4 regions of the Pseudoalteromonas sp. BSi20480 genome follow, and region 2 is predicted to be linked to each of the others. Evidence: predicted binding sites of a transcription regulator. Region 2 holds the regulator's gene; each other region holds the start of a gene.
The links. The regulator sigma-54, encoded in region 2, starts transcription at its own class of promoters, with help from an activator protein. The targets are predictions, from matches to a motif close to GTTGGCACGNNNNTNGNNT.

Region 1 (5,142 bases), on a different contig from region 2:
TGAGTGCTTAATTAAGGTACAGGGTGTGCAAAGCGGCACTCAAAATCTTGTAAAAATATTGAAACTTTTTGCTGATAACGGCATCGAAATAGATATGATTAATCAAGTTAATCATATCTTTGAAAAAATAGACTATGCTTTTACTGTGCACTCGAACGACTACCCGCAAGCACTTGAGTTACTAACCGAGCAAAAGGTGTCTTTAGGTGCTGAAAATATAATCGGGCTAACAACCATTGCAAAAGTATCTGCTGTTGGTATGGGAATGAAATCGCACTGGGGGGTTGCTAGTTTATTTTTTGATGCCTTAGCAAATGAAAATATTAATGTAGTTTTAGTGTCTACATCAGAGATTAAAATTTCAGTTTTAATAGATGAAAAGTACCTCGAACTGGCTGTTCGTGCATTACATAAAGTATTTTTAACGGAAAGTAGATAGATAGTGAGTTTTTACTTACTTTTTAGTCTATTTTTCATTAATATGGATAAGCGGAATCTTATAATTTTTATTGGAACATGGGAGCAAGAGAATGCTAATACTAACTCGTAGAGTAGGTGAAACCCTTATGATCGGTGACGAAGTAACAGTGACCGTTTTAGGAGTTAAAGGAAATCAAGTTCGAATTGGTGTAAATGCACCAAAAGACGTTTCAGTGCATCGTGAAGAGATTTACATGCGTATACAAGCTGAAAAGTCCAACCCTAATCCGGGCAATGCTTAATCAACACGTATACTTAACTAAATAATTTATTTAGCTAAGCCAAAAAGCCACTCATTGAGTGGCTTTTTTGTTTATAAAGTCGAGCATTTCATCTGTGAGTATTTGCTTAGAGATATATTGCATGTTGTTTTTATTTTTTATCAATAAGCCCTGTGGTGTTTCGATTACGTCAGTGATGTCTTGCCAAGCGAGCTGGTAGCTTTTGTAATGGTTTGCCGATTTAATGCCTTCATCATCAAAAGTTAGTGTAACCTCTGAGCCTGATGCTCTGCTAAACATTTGTCTGGTTACCCACCATGGCCTGCGATAATAAAAAGCAACGCATTCGAGTACAGCTACCATGATCAAAAATGTTCCTAAATAATGATCAGCTAAACCGTAAATGCTAAATAAACCAAGCGAAACTAATAGTACCAGTAAAAAATACTTAGGCTGAGCGCGTTTACTGTAAGGAAGTGACTCGTCAAAGCATTCATAAAAGTAGGGTTTATCAAGTGTGTAGGTTGTTGAAAATGACATAGTGCCTTGCTTTAAAAATCGTTTTATATATTTTAGCAAGTTCGCTTATAAATGAGCAGCTTTATAATGCGTGCATTTATTTCGGGCACAAAAAAACGGCCAGGTGGCCGTTTTTTTAGTATACTAACTACTAACAGTTAGTTTCTTCAGCGTTTACGCCTTCTTTTACTTCTTCACACGTATCTTCAACAGAGTTTTGTACATCTGTTACTACTTCATCAATACGTTCACCGGCTTCTTCTGCGTTGTTATCTTGGCAACCCATGATGAAAAAACTTGCGAAAAGACCAATTAGTGCTGCTTTTAAAGTTGTAGAGTTCATAGTGTAATTCCTTGTAAATAAATAAAATTGTAGTGTTAGTTGAGTATATGCCTACCTGGGCGATTTACCACGCAGCGCACCTGAAACTAACGAAATAACTAAAAGTACTATAAAAATAAAGAATATAATTTTTGCTATACCAGCTGCGGCACCCGCGATGCCACCAAAACCTAACACTGCAGCGATTAAAGCAATAACTAAAAATGTGATTGTCCAGCGTAACATTGTTTTCTCCTTGGTTATCAAATTTGTACACAATAGTTAATGCTAGTTGCGTGCCATGATATATTTTTGTTTAATATCAGTTGTTTATGTGTTTTCTCTGTGTTTTTGAGTTTACTTGATTGGTAACTTTTACGTTGGGTTGTGTAACTTATTCACACACAAAAATATATCGCCACCGAAAAGCCATGCTTGGTAAGACCAATTAACAAATTTTATTTTCTCTACATTTTATTACTCACAGTAGGTTTAGTAGAGTACGCAAAAATAGGCTTTGTTTAAACTTTACCTATAGCTTATAGATATAGTGAGTATTTTTTCTGTGTATTATGGGGTGTTGATGAGTAAGGGTTTTTACTGTGGTTAATAAATTTGGTTATATGTTATTTTTATTTTAATTGGTTTTACCAATTTACAATGGCTAGACAAAGGTATTTGTTTTGTTATTATCTAGTGAATAAATATTTAACTAAATCGATTTTTTATTTTTCGATATGGGTTTCAAGGGGAGAAGAATGGATATAGGTGCTGTACTTGCAACTGCTGGTAGCTTAATGCTAACAGGAATGGTTGGGGTGTTTGTCTTTCTTTCAATATTAATTGGCGCAGTTACAATTATGTCTAACTTGGTGGCGCGTTTTAGCCCTGCTGACGTTGCGGCTCCAGTTAAATCACCATCATTTAAATCTCAAGGTGTGCCAAATGAGCACATCGCTGCTATTAGTGCTGCCATTGCTCAGTACAAATCAAATAACAAATAAGGGGCTCACACATGGCTAAATTAAAATTAACAGAATTGGTTCTACGTGACGCTCATCAGTCATTACTTGCCACTCGTATGCGTTTAGACGACATGCTACCGATTGCCAGCAAACTAGATGATGCAGGTTATTGGTCAATTGAGTCGTGGGGCGGGGCAACATTTGATTCGTGCATTCGCTATTTAGGTGAAGATCCATGGGAACGTATTCGTGCGCTAAAAAAAGCGATGCCAAACACTAAACAGCAAATGCTATTACGCGGTCAAAACTTATTAGGCTACCGCCATTATGCTGATGATGTAGTTGAAAAGTTTGTAGAGCGCGCACATAAAAATGGCGTTGACGTGTTCCGTATTTTTGATGCAATGAATGATGTGCGTAACTTAGAAACTGCGATTAAAGCGGCTGTAAAAGTAGGTGCTCATGCTCAAGGTACTATTTCGTACACGGTAAGCCCTGTTCATACACTTGATATGTGGTTAACTTTAGCTAAGCAATTAGAAGAGCTTGGCTGTCATTCAATTTGTATTAAAGATATGGCGGGTTTATTAAAACCGTACGATGCAGAAGAGCTTATAAAAGCGCTTAAAGAAACGGTGTCTATTCCAATCGCTATGCAGTGCCATGCTACAACAGGTTTAAGCACCGCTACATATCAAAAAGCTATTGATGCCGGTATTGATATGCTTGATACCGCTATTTCTTCTATGAGTATGACTTACGGTCACTCAGCAACAGAAACAATTGTAGCGATTGTTGAAGGTACCGCACGCGATACCGAACTCGATTTAAACCAACTTGAAGAAATTGCTGCTTACTTTAGAGATGTACGTAAAAAATACGCTGCATTCGAAGGTAGCCTTAAAGGGGTTGATGGACGAATCTTATTGGCTCAAGTACCTGGTGGCATGTTAACTAACATGGAAAACCAGCTTAAAGAGCAAGGTGCAGCCGATAAGCTTAACGAAGTGTTACTTGAAATACCGCGTGTACGCGAAGATTTAGGCTTTATTCCACTTGTTACGCCAACGTCGCAAATTGTAGGTACGCAGGCAGTACTTAACGTATTAACCGGTGAGCGTTACAAAACAATCACAAAAGAAACCGCAGGTGTGTTAAAAGGTGAGTACGGTTTAACTCCAGCTCCAATGAATAAAGAGCTACAAGAGCGAGTACTTGATGGTAGCGACGTTATTACGTGTCGCCCAGCTGACAATATTGCGCCTGAACTTGAAACGCTTGAAGCAGAGCTATTAAAAGAAGCGCAAGAACAAGGTTTAACACTCGCTGATGATAAAATTGACGACGTACTTACTTATGCACTGTTTCCGCAAGTTGGTTTGAAGTTTATCAAAAACCGCAATAACCCAGATGCGTTCGAACCAGTCCCTAGCGTAGAAGATAATTCAAGTAAGTCACCAGCTAAGGTGTCAGCCAAAGGTAACAATGTTAAGGCTGAGCAATATAGCGTTAAGGTAGACGGTAAGGTTTACGACGTTGTAGTAGCGCAAGGCGGTGAGCTTAAAGAGGTAACGTTAAAAGATTCTGAGCACTTACCTCAGTCTGCTTCAGTGGCTTCGGGTGAAACGTTAAATGCACCTTTAGCAGGTAATATTTTTAAAATAAAAGTAAAAGCCGGCCAAGTTGTAAACGAAGGTGATGTTGTTGTGATTATGGAAGCCATGAAAATGGAGACTGAAGTTCGCGCAATGCATACTGGTACCATTGCTGAAGTGCTTGTGTCTGAGGGTGACTCAGTGACCACGGGCGACGCAATTATTGCGCTGGCTTAAGGAGTAAATGTAAATGGAAGGTCTTTTAAACCTTTGGCAGGCTACTGGTCTTGCTAACTTTACGTTTCCTGGTTTGGTGATGATTGCAGTAGGCTGTTTGTTATTGTTTTTAGCTATATCTAAAAACTTTGAGCCACTGCTTTTATTACCAATTGGCTTTGGCGCGATATTAACTAATATTCCGGTTGCTGGACTATCAGACCCTGGTGGGCTTTTGTACTCAGTTTACTATGTGGGTATAGATACCGGTATTTTTCCACTATTAATATTTATGGGAGTTGGTGCACTAACTGACTTTAGTGCGTTAATAGCAAACCCTCGTATGTTATTGCTGGGAGCTGCGGCTCAGTTTGGTATTTTTGCGACCTTATTTGGCGCAATTCTACTTAACTTTATTCCGGGTTTTGAGTTTACCCTTCAAGATGCATCGGCTATTGCTATTATTGGTGGCGCTGACGGCCCAACGGCAATATTTTTAGCCTCAAAATTAGCGCCTGATTTATTAGGTGCCATTGCGGTAGCTGCTTATTCATACATGGCGCTAGTTCCAATTATCCAGCCTCCTATTATGCGTGCACTCACAACACCAGAAGAGCGCCAAATTAAAATGCCTGAGCTACGTAAAGTATCTAAAAAGGAAAAAATTATTTTTCCACTTATGGTACTTACTGCAACAGCCATGTTTTTACCAGCGGCAATACCGCTAGTAGGTATGTTCTGTTTGGGTAACTTAATGCGTGAGTCGGGTGTTGTAGACCGCTTAAGTAACAGTGCGCAAAACGAAATTATCAATATAACAACTA
Region 2 (5,142 bases):
ATTTTGGCCGCTGAAGCACTTAATATTATGGAGCAAAAGCGTATTAATGGTTTAATCATCGTTAATGAGCAAAACCACCCTATTGGTGCATTAAATATGCAAGACTTACTAAAAGCAGGAGTATTATAAATGCAATTTGAAGAGCTCTATCAACCATTGAGTGAAGACGCAAAAGCACGTGCAAAAAAAGTAAAGCTACTTATTTGTGATATTGATGGTGTGTTTTCTGATGGTCGCATTTATTTGGGTAACCAAGGCGAAGAGCTCAAAGCATTTAATACAAAAGATGGCTTTGGCATTAAAGCGCTAATTAATAGTGGCTTTGAAGTTGCGGTAATTACAGGACGCCACTCAAAAATAGTACAACAGCGTATGACAAGCTTAACAGTACAACATATATACCAAGGCCAAGAAAATAAATTACTCGCTTACGAAGAACTAAAAACAAAGCTCAATTTAAATGATGAGCAAATTGCCTACATTGGCGATGATGGCCCAGACATGCCAGTGATGGAGTTAGTAGGGTTTGCTGTTGCAGTAAATGACGCACATCCGCTAATAAAACGTTTAGCACATTATACAACACAAATGCCAGGTGGCTTTGGTGCAGTGAGAGAACTAACCGACCTGCTAATGCTTGAAAATAACAAACCTTTGACCACAAAAGGGACTAGTTCATGAATGCAGCGCGCATAATATTAAGCGTTTTATTCATCAGCTGTATGGTTTGGCTTTGGTACCCTTATTTCACACAAGTAAATTTACCACAACAAACCGAAGCAGACATAATTGCAAAGCCCGATTACACAGCCATAGAGCTAAAACAAACAGCGTATGACGAAAATGGGAAAATCAGCCATAAAGTAACGGCAGCGCGAATGGAGCTATATCAAGAATTAGGGTTTACCTTTTTTGATAAACCTATTTTTACGCTATACAACGACAAACAAACATGGCGAATTAACGCTAATGAAGCAACATTATACGAAGGCAGACAACTAATATTAGAAGGTAACGTTGTTGCTAGTAATTTAACTGATAACGCAATGATAGATAAAATTAATGCTGATAACATTCAGGTAGATATAAAATTACTAACGATGCAATCAGAGCAGCCTGTCATTGTTACAGGGCCCAATTTAAAAATCACCGGTAAAGGCTTAGAAGCCGATTTAAAAACCGAAGTGATAAAATTAATTAACCATACGCGAACTATTTATTATGACCAATAAACTATCAACACTCTTTATTATTCCAACATTTTTACTTGCATTAGGTACTAATGCCGCTGAAACAACAGCGCCAATTTCTGCAAATCAAATTTCGATTAGTGCGGATAAACAAGAGGGTCAACTAAAAGAAAACGTAGGTATCTTTGAAAAAAATGTTGAAATTATTCATGGCGACAGAAAAATTACCGCAGACCGCCTTGAGGTTCACAAGCGCGATGAGCTAGGCGACAACAAGCAATTGTTAATTGCCACAGGTACGCCTGCATATTTTGAAGAAAAACAAGCCGACGGCACAATAATGAGCGCCAGCGCTAATGAAGTTAGATACGATGTTTCAACGCGTTTTTTAACATTAATTGGAGATGCAGAGATATCTCAAGCTGGGCAAAAAATGAATGCTAAAAGCATTACCTACGATATAGAACAGCAGCTTATTAGCGCCGAAAAAGATGAAAGCTCAACTGACCGTGTACACACTATCTTAGTGCCTGTGGAGCCTAAAAAAAATGACAAAGGCCAACCATGAGCACATTAAAAGCAGAGCTACTAGCCAAAAGCTACAAAGGCCGTGAAGTTGTAAAAAATGTGGGCTTAGAAGTTAAAGCTGGCAGTATTGTAGGCTTGCTTGGGCCAAACGGCGCAGGTAAAACAACAACCTTTTACATGATTGTAGGCTTAGTCCCTAGCGACAAAGGCAAAATATCTATCGATGATAACGATATTACGCTTTTACCTATGCACAGTCGTGCTAGATTAGGCATTGGCTACTTACCACAAGAGTCGTCTATATTTAGAAAATTAACAGTGTATCAAAACTTAATGGCTATTTTAGAAACTCGAAAGGAGCTCACTAAACAAGCCAGAGAAGATACATTGAATAATCTATTAGATGAATTTAGCATTCAACACATTCGCGACAGCAAAGGCATGGCATTATCGGGCGGAGAACGTCGCCGAGTGGAGATTGCACGTGCTTTAGCCGCAGATCCAAAGTTTATTTTGTTAGACGAACCATTTGCCGGTGTTGACCCTATCTCAGTATTAGATATTAAAAAAATTATTGAACACCTGAAAAACCGTGGGATTGGCGTATTAATAACAGACCACAATGTAAGAGAAACCCTTGATGTTTGCGAAAAAGCCTACATTGTTTCTCATGGGGAACTGATTGCTTCTGGTACCCCTGAACACATATTAAATGATAAAACTGTACGCGATGTATATTTAGGCGAGCAATTTAGGCTGTAACATTTACGCCTTATTTATAAGCATCTGCTAGTATTAACTATAACAACTTAAAAGGATTGTTAGAGATACATGAGGCAATCACTACAGCTGCGCATGGGCCAGCAACTTACAATGACACCTCAGTTGCAACAAGCTATTCGCTTGCTGCAATTAAGCACATTGGATCTTCAGCAAGAAATACAAGAAGCGCTCGACAGCAACCCATTACTTGAGGTTGAGGAGCAAGACTATGCCGATGATCTTGCGGGCAAAAATGAGCAAAAAGCAGATAACGATGAAGTTACAGTAACCGTATCTGCCGATGAAGCCCCTAGCGAGTATGAACAAGACAGTGGTGAAGCGCTTGCTAAAGATACCGTAAGTGACGACATGGCAATGGATGTTAGCTGGGATGAGTATATGAGTGCAGCCCCTGCATCATCTTCAGGCCCAATGCCTGAAGATGAGTCTATATATCAGGGCGCATCAACTGAAACGCTTCACGAATACTTAATGTGGCAATTACAATTAACGCCATTTAGCCCTACAGATGAAGCCATCGCTATTGCTATTGTAGAAGCGGTGGATGATTCAGGCATACTGACACTCAGTTGCGAAGAGATTTTAGAGAGCTTTAATCAAGATAACGACGATGACGTTGAGGTTGAACTTGACGAAATAGAAGCGGTATTAAAGCGCATTCAGCTATTTGACCCAGTGGGTATTGCGGCACGTAGCTTACAAGAGTGTTTGTGTATTCAGTTAAATCAATTTGATAAAGGCACGCCTTTTATTGATGAAACAAAAATGATTTTAACCGAGCACATTGATTTGTTAGCTGCTCGTGACTACCGTACATTAATGAAAAAAACGAAGCTCAAAGAAGATGAGCTTAAAGAAGTAATGACACTTATTCATACGCTCAACCCTAAGCCTGCAGACACAATAGTACGAGAAGAGTCTGAGTATGTAATACCTGATGTGTCAGTTAAAAAAATTAAAGGCCGCTGGATTGTAGAGTTAAACCCAGACAGCATGCCAAAAATTCGTGTAAACAGCCAATATGCAGCGATGTCGCGTACAGTTAAATCAAGCGGCGATAGTCAATTTATTCGCTCACATTTACAAGAAGCTAAATGGTTTATAAAAAGCTTAGAAAGTAGAAATGATACACTTTTAAAAGTAACTAACTGTATTGTTAAACAACAACAGGGCTTTTTTGAACACGGGCCAGAAGCCATGAAACCGATGGTTTTAAATGATGTTGCCGAAATGGTAGAAATGCACGAATCAACAATTTCGCGCGTAACTACGCAAAAGTATATGCACACACCGCGTGGAATATTTGAGCTTAAATACTTTTTCTCAAGCCACGTTAGTACCGAAAATGGTGGAGAATGTTCATCTACGGCAATACGTGCACTTATTAAAAAATTAATCGCAGCAGAAAACTCAGCAAAACCATTGAGTGATAGCAAAATTGCGGATATATTGGCTGAGCAAGGAATTAAAGTAGCGAGACGTACAATCGCAAAATATCGCGAATCTCTGGCTATTCCACCGTCAAATCAGCGAAAGAGCCTGATCTAAGACGCTAAACAAAGAGGGTAATGCTTATGCAACTAAATTTAACTGGTCGTCATGTAGAACTAACTGATTCATTAAGAGACTATATAAATACCAAATTTGCGAAGCTAGAAAGGCACTCTGATCATATTAATAATGTTCATGTCATTCTTGATATAGAAAAATTAAATCAAAAAGCAGAAGCAACTATTCATGTAAGTGGTGCTGAATTATTCGCATCCACTGAACATCAAGATATGTATGCAGCTATTGATTCATTGATTGACAAGCTTGACCGTCAAGTAATTAAACACAAAGAGAAGCTTGCTCGACACTAATATGATGAAATTAAGTTCACTTATATGCCAGGACTGCAGTAAAGCTGCGGTCCTTTTTAATAGTAAAAAAAGAATTTTAGTAGTTTATTAGCGAGCTGGCTCACGATAAATTACCGTATTTATCTCAACAGGATATTTTGGGCGCTTTATTAACCCGCGAAAAACTAGGCAGCACAGGGATAGGAAGAGGTATTGCTATTCCACATGGCCGAATGAGCGGCGCACAAGAACCTTTAGCATTGGTGTTAGTTAGTGAAACACCGATTAATTTTGATGCTATAGACAACCGCCCTGTTGATATTTTTGTTGCACTCATCGTACCTGAAGGCGATAACCAACAGCATTTAAAGACGCTAGCAACGATAGCTGATAAACTAAAAATAAAGAATTTTGTAAGCAGCTTCGCTGTGCTAAATCGGATGCTGAGTTGTATCAAATTATTGTTGACCAATCGTAACAAATTTAAAGGGTGATTAATGGAGTTGATTATCATAAGTGGCCGTTCTGGTTCTGGTAAGTCGGTTGCTTTGCGCGTTGTTGAAGATCTAGGTTATTATTGCGTAGATAACATTCCAGTAAATTTATTACCTTCTTTGGTAAGAAGCGTTTCTGATAACTACGATAAAATTGCCGTTAGTATAGATGTGCGAAATTTACCAAAAGAGCAAGATGAATTTAATCACATCATCGAATACTTACCGGGTTTTACAAAACCAACGCTGTTCTACTTAGACAGTGAAGATCAAACCCTTATTAAGCGCTTTTCTGAAACTAGGCGC
Region 3 (5,142 bases), on a different contig from region 2:
ATTTAATTAAAGCAAGATCAATGTTGCCCTTTGCATGGTGCGAGCGAATAGACGAAATAGACGTAGGCACTATGGTGGCAAGCGATGTCGCGGTGGCTATCATCATGGCCGTCTCAGGGCTTACGCCAAACCCTTGCAGTAAAAAATACAGCACAGGTACGATAACAATACCGCCGCCTACACCAAAAAGTCCTGCTAAAATTCCGGCAAAAATACCGGTTGCTATTAAGGCCACAATAATTGGCCATTGATTCATTATTTCTGTCATGTGTGTTCCTACTACGTTGATGAAACAGTTGCACGGCCATCAGAGCGAGGATCCGTTGCAGCTTCAAGGGTTGTAGGTGTATCTAAAATAGCACCCGCGTGACCCATCATTTCGTTGTTGTCTTCGACACTTACCCAGTCGTGGCCACGTTTATTTAATTCATTGTCTATTTGGGCAGCGAGGCTGTGTTCTATTTTTAAATTTGTGCTGGTGTCGCCCCATGTGCGGCCCAGTAACCAGCGCGGATCGCTTACCGCTTGGTTAATTGACTTATTTCGCCACGCGTATCCGGCAAATACAGCGGCTTGAGTTTGTGGTTGGCCTTCACCACCCATAGTGCCGTAGGCAAGGCGTCTGCCATCGTCAAACTTAGCCATAGCCGGGTTAAGGGTATGTGCTGGGCGTTTATTTGGCGCTAGTGCATTGGTATCTTTAGTGTTTAAGCTAAAGCTTAGCCCGCGGTTATTCCATACAAACCCGCCTTCGCTCATGAGTATGCCGCTACCAAATTCCCAGTAAATACTTTGAATAAAGCTCACTAGTTGGCCGTTTTTATCGCGTGCTGCCATCCAAACGGTATCGCCGGGCTGGGCATCAAACGGCCATTTTTTAGCGGTATTCATATCAATATTGTTGGCAAGATCGCTTAATCGCTCATCAGTTAATGCGTTTTTATAATCATCGCCAAGCGCTTTAAGGTCGGCCCAAAGCGTTGGGCGGTGCGTAAAGCTTTGCTTGGTGGCTTCTACAATTAAGTGGGTCCAATCGGCCTCGGTGTTAGCTTTGTGTTTTAGCTTATTAACGGTACCAATTATTTGTAGCGAATGTACGCCTTGAGTAGGTGCAGGTAAGTTATAACAATTAATACCCGACAAATTAGCATTTAGCGGGCTTACTACATCGGCTTGCGTGTTGGCAATATCATTTGGGGTAATAATGCTGCCAGCTTTGGCTAAATCGGCTGCAAACGATTCGGCAAGTTCGCCTTCATAAAATGCATTTAAGCCATGTTTAGCTAAATGCTCAAAGGTATCGGCAAGTTTTGGGTTTTTAAAATGTTGGCCTGCTTTTAACGGTTTGCCATTTGGGATGTATAGTGCTTTAAATGCATCATTTGTATTGGTAACCGTCGCGAGTTTTTCACAGCCTGCTTGCAAACTTTTGGTAACAGTAAACCCTTCGCGGGCAAGTTTGATAGCTGGGGCTAAAATAGTACTTAGCGAAAGGGCTGCGTGCTCATCTAATTCAAGGGCTTTTTGCCAGCCACGAAGTGTAGCCGCTTGAGTCAATGCGCTTAAACCGCCACGATCTGGTATTTGTTGCTCATTGCTGTAGGCGCTGATGTCGTTTGGTGCACGTCCGCATGCATCAATTGCGGTGGGTGTGCTTTGGTTTGGGTTGTCAATAAGCCAAAAACTGTCGCCACCAATTGAGTTCATATGTGGGTAAACCACGCTAATAGCAGCGGCTGCTGCAACCATAGCCTCGGTGGCTGTGCCGCCTTGTTTTAGTATTGAGGTGCCTGCCTCGGTCGCTGAGAAGTGCGGGGCCGTAAAGGCAATGTTGTGTGCGTTCATGTGAGAGTTTCCTGTTTAAAATATGCAGCTAGTTGTGTTGCGCAGGCAAGTAAGCTTTTATCGTTATTGTGGCTCATCATGAGTGAAAACCCATATGGATGGCCATTTGCTAGATTAGCCAATGGTAAGTGAACTTGCGCCGAGCGGCTCAAGCCCGCAATAGCCGATAGCGTAATTATTTGCATGCGTAAGGCGCTTGTGTCGGCGCCCAATTTAGGTGCGGTTGTTGGGGTTGTTGGCAAAAATAAGCAGCTAGTTGAATTTAGGTTTTTAGCAATTAATGTTTGCCATTGGGTTTGAACGTTAAGTGCTTCTTTTTCTTCTTGGGCGGTTAGTGCCAATGCCATTTTAAAACGGGCCGCAATTGCCGGAGCAAACTGGGGAGGGTGCTCCGGCAACTGAAGCCAATCTTTGTGCACTTTAGCAATAGCACGTCCTTGCAATATTCTAAAACTATCAGCGAGTTCGCTTAATAAGCTGATGTTAGGTAGTTCAAAATTTTTGTGGTGTTTAAAAAAAGGTTTGGTTTTTTTAAGCAGTTGTTTAAGTGGTGCTTGTAAAGCTGGGCTGACTAGCTCAAATAAGGGCTCACAAATAACCAAGGTATTTACACTATTAATAGCTCGGTTTGATAACAGTACATTGCCTACTTTTTCTAATAGTTCTGCGCTTTGGGTAAGCCAACCAATGGTATCAAAAGGCGGTGCTAGCGGGATTAGGCCGTCTTTTTCAATTAAGTTATGGCTTGGCCTAATACCAAATAAACCGCAATAACTTGCGGGTATTCTAATAGAGCCTCCGGTATCGGTGCCCAACCCGATGTCAGCTAAATTGCCGGCTACTGCGGCGGCTGATCCCATACTAGAACCACCGCATGCATGCCCTTTTATTTTGGGGTTTTGTGCTGCGCCATAGTGAGTATTATTACCTTCTAAGCTATAGGCAAGCTCGTCGGTATGGGTAAAACCTTTAAAAATACAGCCTGCATCCATTAATTTGTTAACACTACTTGCTGTTCGCTGGGCTAGTGGATGTGTTTTAAACCAGCAGGGATTACCTGCACTGTTTTTTTGCTTTTTAACGGCAAATACATCTTTTACGGCTAGGCGCTTAGTGCTTAGTATGCCCGTTTGACTTGATTGCCAATTACTGGGTCCATGGTCACAAAATATACCTGTGTTTTTATTTTTTAATTGCGTGTTCATTTTGTAACCCATCTACATAAAACTGACCAAATGGTTATTTACTAATTTTAAATTGAGTAAAAGAGAATAGTGTTGTTATTTTTTTCAGCTCTCTACGTAATATCTTATTTTTATTAACTGAGCACTAATTGTACTTTGCATCGGTGGTTGTGGTTTTAGCGAACTTAATACAAGCAAAAGAAATGCCAAAAGTAAATTCCTGTCCGATTGGTCAGGTTTTTGGGGGTTGCAGAGGGGGATTTATAATTTTGAAGTTTTAAAGTGGGTGTTTTTAACCGCAAAACAAACCAACTTGGTGCATTGCTGCACCAAACTGGTTGTTATTATTTACACGAATTTATTAAATAAGGGGGGCTTTACTAATTATTAGGCCATTAACGTCGCCATACAGCCAATCGTTTGGTGCTATTGCGGTACCCAGCATATTAATAACTTGGTCTTGATCGCCAAAACCGCGCTTAAGTGTGCTACGAGGGGTTGAACCAATTGCCATTACAGGTAAATTCATAGTGGCAAGTATTTCTATATCGCGGCAACAACCATTTATTACAACACCTTCCCAGCCATTTTGTAGCGCGCGTTCGGCCATAATGTCGCCAATAAAAGCAAAACGTTTGCTAGCAAACCCATCAATTACTAACACTTTCCCTTTACCATCTTGATGGAGAACATCGGCGGCAAGCGAGTTGTCTTCTGGGCAGGTTACCGTTACTGCTTGGCCACTAAAGGTGGTTTTTTTACCAAAGTGGCGCAAGCCACTATCTGCTACTTGAACCGAGTTGCGGTGATCGTCGAATAGGTCAGGGGTTGTAAAGTTTTCCATGTGTTAGGCCTCGTTTGGGGCGGGTATTTTTAAGCCAATACCTTTTAAAATTATGTGGGCAATTGATTGTGTTATTTGTGCCACGTCGGTTTCGTCATATTCTAATTTATTCATAACTAGCAGTACTTCTGCTTGAAAGTCTGCGTAGTATTGTGTTGTTGACCAAATAGTAAATAAAAGGTGATGGGGATCAACTTGGTCTATTTTTTTTGCGTCCATCCAGGATTGAAACACATCAATTTTTTGTTTAACCCAAGGCCGTGTATTTGTTCTAAAGTAGTTTTGTAAATAGGGGGCGCCACGCAAAATTTCATTGGCAAATAAACGAGACTGAAGAGGTTGGTTTACGGCAAGTATTACTTTACTTTTTATGTAGTTATAAAGCACTGCTGCGGGGTCGTCTTCAGCGGTGACGTTATCAAGGCCTAAGTTCCAATTTGCTATTATTCTGTCTATTACCGCTTCGTAAAGGCCATCTTTGCTTTTAAAGTAATACAGTATGTTAGCTTTTGGAACGTTAGCCTCTTTTGCAACCATGCTCATGCTTGCGCCGTCATACCCATTAAGAGAAAATAATTGCTCGGCGGCATTTAATATAAGCAGTTGGTTTTTTTCCCGAGTGACTTCTTTTTTATTTGGTTTTATTTGTGTGGTCATTATTGATTGTGCGTGTTTAACGTGTTGATTGATTGTAGCTTTACTGACCGAAAGGTCAATTACTAAAGTGGCTTTAAATTTAACAGCACGTAAATATGCTTAGGTATGCAGAGGTTAGATGGAGTTAGCAGGTGTGTGTTTAGCGTGTAGGGAGCTAAACACACCATGGTGTTAAATACTATGTTTATTTAGCCAGTCTAGTGCTAAAGGCCATAAAGCGGCAGACCTTTTACTAAAAAACTTCATATGGCCAATATCTTTCAGGTTATATTCACTGGGCGTTAAATGTAGCGTTTGTGCGTTAAGTTTTGGAAAAACAGAAAGCATATCAGCAACATTATCGTTATTTGCTATATCATCATCGCTGGCATTAATCCAAAGCGAAGGCATGACTAGTTCATTATAAAAATGTTGAAATACTGTATTGCCAAATGCTGATTTAACATACCCTTGTGCGTTACACCATTTTTGCCACTGTTGAGCTACGCCTATAGGTAAAGGCTCGCCCATACCAAACCATTGTGATTTAGTATGGCCAAATAGTGCATTACTCACCGGAATAACCCCATTCATAAAAAAGTGTGCTTTAACCTGATACGCCAAGCGCATATT
Region 4 (5,142 bases), on a different contig from region 2:
TAACATGTCTGAAATGACAAAATAGCTGCGCAAATGTTGATCAAATGGTGGTGAAAGTTTAAACATTGTTAATGTTGTATTAATTTATAAAATAAATAAAAAATTCAATTGATCTGCAATAAATTGGCTATATAATGCGCGCAAATTCATTGGCAAACTCGTTCACATAGGATCTCTCATGAAAGCACAATTATTTTTAGCGGCAACATTATTAGCATCTTCTTCTGTTTCAGCTCAAAGTAACACTTACTTCAGCCAAGACAGCTCTATTGAGTCTAAGCTGTGTGTATTAAGCGCAAACGAAGGTTTTTCTGCAGCACGTAAATTAGCAGCTAAGCACAATGTATACTTATCACGCTTCTCACAAAGCATCATGTGTAACGGCCAAGATATTCGTGATATTGCAAAGAAAGATTCAACAAACAACATAACTGAAAACAAAGTAGAAGTGTTTGCTAAAGATGCTCAACAAGAAACTCAATTATGTATGACTGCATTAAAGCAAGGTTTAGCGCCAGTACGCCAAAAAATAGGTAATTTAAACTCGCTTAAATGTAACGGTCAGAAAGTTACTGACTTTGTTAAGCGTTATCAAAACGCTGCAATTTAATTAGCACGACAAAATTAATGAGAGCCCAGCTTTTACAGCTGGGCTTTTTTTTTGCAAAATTTACAAGGTTGGTTGAAAAGGTTTCAAGGCTAACGTATTGAAAATAGAATAAATAATAAACAGGTTTTCTGTAAGGTGCTGAAATTTATATTTATTTTATTTTGGCACCAGACTTGTATTAGTTGTTGTGACATTTATTAACAACGAAGGACACGTCTTATGAAAAAGTTAACATTAGCAACAACTATTCTAGCAACATTAAGTTTAGCAGCCTGCGCATCTAATCAAGGTCTTGATAAAATAGACAGCGACTTTGCAAGCCTAGACAACGACAGTGATGGTTTTATTTCAAAAGTTGAAGCTGACGACGATAATATTTGGGGTCACTTTTCAAATATCGACACCAATATGGATGAAGAAATTAGTCGTAAAGAATTTAATGCTTACATGCAGTTAAACACTGGCAAGGTTGCAACCGATAGTGATGTAAGTGAATCAGCCTTTAAAGCTGAAATTGCAAAATTTGACAAAATTGAAAGTAGTTTTGCCAGTTTAGATAACGATAGTAATGGCTACATATCAGTTGTTGAAGGCAATGACGACGATATTTCAAATCACTTTGGTTATATGGACAAAAACGAAGACAATCGAATTAGTAAAAATGAGTTTATGGGCTACATAAATAAATATGGTAAATCTGTAGCTGAAGACGAAGCGTTAGAGTCAATTAAACACAGCTAATTAAAATTCAGAACATAAAAATCAAAGCCAGTTATTTTAACTGGCTTTTTTTATGGCTAATTTTAGATAATTGCCAGATATATTTTCCTAGTTAGTGGTTGTTCTGTCATAATAGATGGCTGTGTATTTTTATTTATTAAGAGTGTATATGGCTGGGCGGCGAATTAGTGATGAGCAGTTGGTTGAAATCATTGAGGCTGCGATTTTTGTTGCAGACAAACCCATAAGTAAACGCCATATTAAAGACACTGTTTTAGTGGATATTGCAATTTCTATGTCACGTATAAACGAGGCTATAGAAACAATACAAACACACTTTCAAACCCGTGGTATTCGCCTTGTTGAAGTTGGTAGTGGTTATCGATTTCAGGCGTGTAGTAGTTTGAGCCCTTGGTTGAGTAACCTATGGCAAGAACGAGCTCCTAAATACTCACGTGCTTTATTGGAAACATTATCACTTATTGCTTATCGTCAACCCATTACGCGTGGTGAAATAGAGCAAGTAAGAGGTGTAACAACGGGTTCGAATATAATTAAAACCTTACTCGAAAGAGAGTGGGTGAAAGTGGTAGGGCACAAAGAAGTACCGGGTAAGCCCGCTTTATACGCCACTACTAAACAATTTTTAGATTATTTTTCATTAACGGGTTTAGAAAACTTACCTGCGTTACCTGCGCAACAAGAAAGTAAAATAAACCAGTTATTAAGTGATCCTTCTGTGAGAGAACCATCCGAATGAATATACAAGGTGAAAAGTTACAAAAAGTCCTAGCCAGAGCTGGTGTAGGCTCGCGTCGTGAAATGGAAAAATACATTGATGCTAACCGTGTTAGTGTTAATGGCAAAGTAGCTAAACTCGGTGACCGCGTTGAAGAAACCGATTTAATTCGTGTTGACGGTCATACCGTAAAAATTGAAGAAAAAGCTGACAGAATTTGCCGTGTAATTATGTACAACAAACCCGAGGGAGAGTTGAGTACACGTAAAGACCCTGAAGGTCGTCGTACTGTATTTGACAGACTTCCTCGTATTGATGGCGATCGTTGGATAGCTGTAGGCCGACTGGATGTGAATACGTCAGGCTTAATGTTGTTTACCAACGATGGTGAATTAGCCAATCGTTTAATGCACCCAAGTTATGAAGTAGAGCGTGAATATTCTTCGCGTGTGTTTGGTGAAGTAACAAACGAGACACTTAAAAACCTGATGCGTGGTGTTGAGCTTGAAGATGGTCCTGCAAAATTCACAAATATAAAACCGCTAGGTGGTGAAGGAATTAACCGCTGGTTTAATGTGACGTTAAACGAAGGGCGCAACCGCGAAGTTCGTCGTTTATGGCAATCTCAAGACGTTGAAGTGTCGCGTCTTATCCGTATTCGTTACGGTAAGCTAGAGCTAGATAAGCGTGTGCCACAAGGTGGTTGGGTTGAATACGACTTAGAAACCGTTAACTACTTGCGTAAAACGGTTAAGTTAGGTCGTGAAACGCAAACTAAACTTTCAGTTATGCCTGAAAAACGCAAAGATAAACGCGCTAAAATTAATCAAATTCGTAAAGCGGTTAAAAAGCACAACCAACGTGTTAAGTCGACTAAGCGTAAGTGATATTTTGACGTTTTGTATAAAAGCCGCATTATTTGCGGCTTTTTTATTGAGGTTAATAAAAGTAAACAGCTGTTACTTTTTTATTTGTGCGTCTAATGACTCGCCATTGACTGCAATTGAATCATCACTCATTAAATATAAATAGGTCGGCATAATGCTTTCAGGTGTTGCCAACTTATCCCTATCTTCACCAGGGTATGCCGATGCGCGCATAGATGTGCGTGTAGCACCTGGATTAATACAGTTTACGCGAATGTTGGTTTTACCTACTTCACAAGCCCACGTTTGCATCATACCTTCAACTGCAAACTTAGAGATGGCATAGGGTCCCCAAAACTCACGGCCTTTACGACCAACACCAGATGAAGTGAAAACAATAGAAGCATTGTCTGATTTACGCATCACGGGGAATAATGCTTTGGTGATCATTGCTTGAGCTGTCACGTTAACTTTCATGATGTTCTCAAACGTAGATGAACAAAAATGTTCTAGTGGCCCTAGAGAGCCTAATATGCCAGCATTATTTAAAAGTCCGTCTAAACGACCAAACTGATTCTCAATAGTTGCAGCAAGATCACGATAATTTTGTTTTGTTGCGCCTTTTAAATCCATTGGCACAATCGCAGGTTTTGGGTAACCTGCATTCACAATTTCATCGTATACGCATTCAAGTTTATTTGTTGTTTTACCTAATAAAATAACAGTCGCACCATGCTTTGCATAAGTAATGGCTGCTACCCGGCCAATACCATCGCCTGCGCCAGTGATTAAAATAACTTTATCGTTTAATGCATTTTCAGCTGCTTGATAAGTGTGCATAAAAGTACCAATTGATAGATTTTTTCTGATTTTAACATAGCAATTCGACAAGTAATCGAATTTATTGAAAAATTAGGTGGCGAAAAAAGAAACTTTACGTTAAGTTTAACTGGTCTAATGTCTCATTAATAATCTGATTACATTGTTTTAACTTGATACACTGATTAAACACACTATAAAAATAAAATATGTTCGGAGTCACCAATATGAAGAAAATGCTACTTTCACTCTCGGTCACTGCTGCTTTAGCAGGTTGTGGCGGCGGAGAAACGTTAGAAGATGTTAAGAATGAAACCGCTACAGTTGTACCTATGGCCACGGTTAGCTTTGACCCTGCTAACGGTGTAATTTCTGTTCCCAATGATTTATTAATGAGCGGTACCCAAGATGGTACTTTAAATATTCCAGGTGAATTAGATGACGACAATGTATCTATCCCGCGTGCTGCATATGCTGATCCTCAGTTAGCATTAGGCGCACTGGACGGCTGGTCGTCTCAAGTTCCTTATAAAGTTGATTTGACATTTCCACCAAATGTTTCACTTGACGAAGCGTCAGCTGGAACACCTGGCAGCGTAAGAATTTTTGAAGTAATAATGGGCGCAAGTCTGACAGATGCAGAATGTTCTGTTGCTCCAGCTGGTGCAGCTTGTAAGCTTGTTGGCGAATTAACATTCGGTGTTGACTTTGTTACTCAAGCTTCAGGAAATGCCGTCGCTATTATTCCTCTAAAGCCTTTTAAAGCAGGTAGTTCGTACATCAATGTATTAACCACAGGCCTTAAAGATTCTATGGGGCGTTCTATTGCGCCGTCATCTACTTATGGCTTAGTTAAGCAAGAAGCGCCATTAATTACTGATTCTCAACTTGCATTACAAGGTGCAGTTAATAGTTACGAGAACGTAGTTGTGAGCTCTGGTGATATTTCAAAGGAAGATATTATTTTTTCTGGCGCGATGACGATTCAGTCAGCGGGTCCAGTACTTGGCACAATTAAAAACTTATTGGCTGCAAGTTTACAAAACGATGCTTTGCCTACACCAGCATTGCAAGTACCTGAACAACCTATGGTCAATGTGCAACAAGTGTTTGCATCTCAGGGTGTAACAGTATCTGCTGCGTTTTCAGGCGTTCAATACCAAAAAGGTAGCATTATGTTACCTATGTATCTTGGTACGCCAACTGGCACAGATATTAGCGATTTAAACGATACATACTGGCAAGGTATGTGTGATAACGCTGTAGCACTTCAAGGTTACAAAGCGGTTGCAGGTGATGCATTCCCAACTGATCCTATTAGTGAAAATGATGGGTTATGTTCAGCGCTTAGTGGTGGACAGTTACGTGACCTAGGTATCGATAGCACA

Region 1: a site for sigma-54 is predicted at 1,828-1,846, ahead of P20480_RS19185 (DUF1328 family protein). Genes of this name have one in related genera too.
Region 3: a site for sigma-54 is predicted at 3,222-3,240, ahead of P20480_RS11930 (amidase family protein). Genes of this name have one in related genera too.
Region 4: a site for sigma-54 is predicted at 771-789, ahead of P20480_RS04885 (EF-hand domain-containing protein). Genes of this name have one in related genera too.

What each region holds. Positions count from the first base shown of each region.
Region 1 is NZ_BADX01000077.1:7,103-12,244, forward strand. Features, by position in the region: gene P20480_RS09825 (aspartate kinase) at 1-439, shown strand, start outside; gene csrA (carbon storage regulator CsrA) at 531-722, shown strand; gene P20480_RS09815 (YcxB family protein) at 774-1,241, opposite strand; gene P20480_RS09810 (hypothetical protein) at 1,372-1,563, opposite strand; gene P20480_RS19185 (DUF1328 family protein) at 1,615-1,788, opposite strand; gene P20480_RS09805 (OadG family protein) at 2,301-2,546, shown strand; gene oadA (sodium-extruding oxaloacetate decarboxylase subunit alpha) at 2,558-4,339, shown strand; gene P20480_RS09795 (sodium ion-translocating decarboxylase subunit beta) at 4,353-5,142, shown strand, end outside.
Region 2 is NZ_BADX01000099.1:72,595-77,736, reverse strand. Features, by position in the region: partial or broken gene P20480_RS18210 (KpsF/GutQ family sugar-phosphate isomerase) at 1-129, shown strand, start outside; gene kdsC (3-deoxy-manno-octulosonate-8-phosphatase KdsC) at 130-681, shown strand; gene lptC (LPS export ABC transporter periplasmic protein LptC) at 678-1,232, shown strand; gene lptA (lipopolysaccharide transport periplasmic protein LptA) at 1,222-1,758, shown strand; gene lptB (LPS export ABC transporter ATP-binding protein) at 1,755-2,480, shown strand; gene P20480_RS07670 (RNA polymerase factor sigma-54) at 2,550-4,049, shown strand; gene hpf (ribosome hibernation promoting factor) at 4,076-4,363, shown strand; partial or broken gene ptsN (PTS IIA-like nitrogen regulatory protein PtsN) at 4,368-4,820, shown strand; gene rapZ (RNase adapter RapZ) at 4,840-5,142, shown strand, end outside.
Region 3 is NZ_BADX01000064.1:23,066-28,207, forward strand. Features, by position in the region: gene P20480_RS11940 (sulfite exporter TauE/SafE family protein) at 1-268, opposite strand, end outside; gene P20480_RS11935 (gamma-glutamyltransferase family protein) at 280-1,845, opposite strand; gene P20480_RS11930 (amidase family protein) at 1,842-3,050, opposite strand; gene P20480_RS11925 (putative 4-hydroxy-4-methyl-2-oxoglutarate aldolase) at 3,391-3,873, opposite strand; gene P20480_RS11920 (TetR/AcrR family transcriptional regulator) at 3,877-4,530, opposite strand; gene P20480_RS11915 (alpha/beta hydrolase family protein) at 4,702-5,142, opposite strand, start outside.
Region 4 is NZ_BADX01000143.1:32,396-37,537, forward strand. Features, by position in the region: gene P20480_RS04890 (hypothetical protein) at 179-610, shown strand; gene P20480_RS04885 (EF-hand domain-containing protein) at 830-1,351, shown strand; gene scpB (SMC-Scp complex subunit ScpB) at 1,500-2,090, shown strand; gene rluB (23S rRNA pseudouridine(2605) synthase RluB) at 2,087-2,956, shown strand; gene P20480_RS04870 (YciK family oxidoreductase) at 3,029-3,775, opposite strand; gene P20480_RS04865 (VolA/Pla-1 family phospholipase) at 3,982-5,142, shown strand, end outside.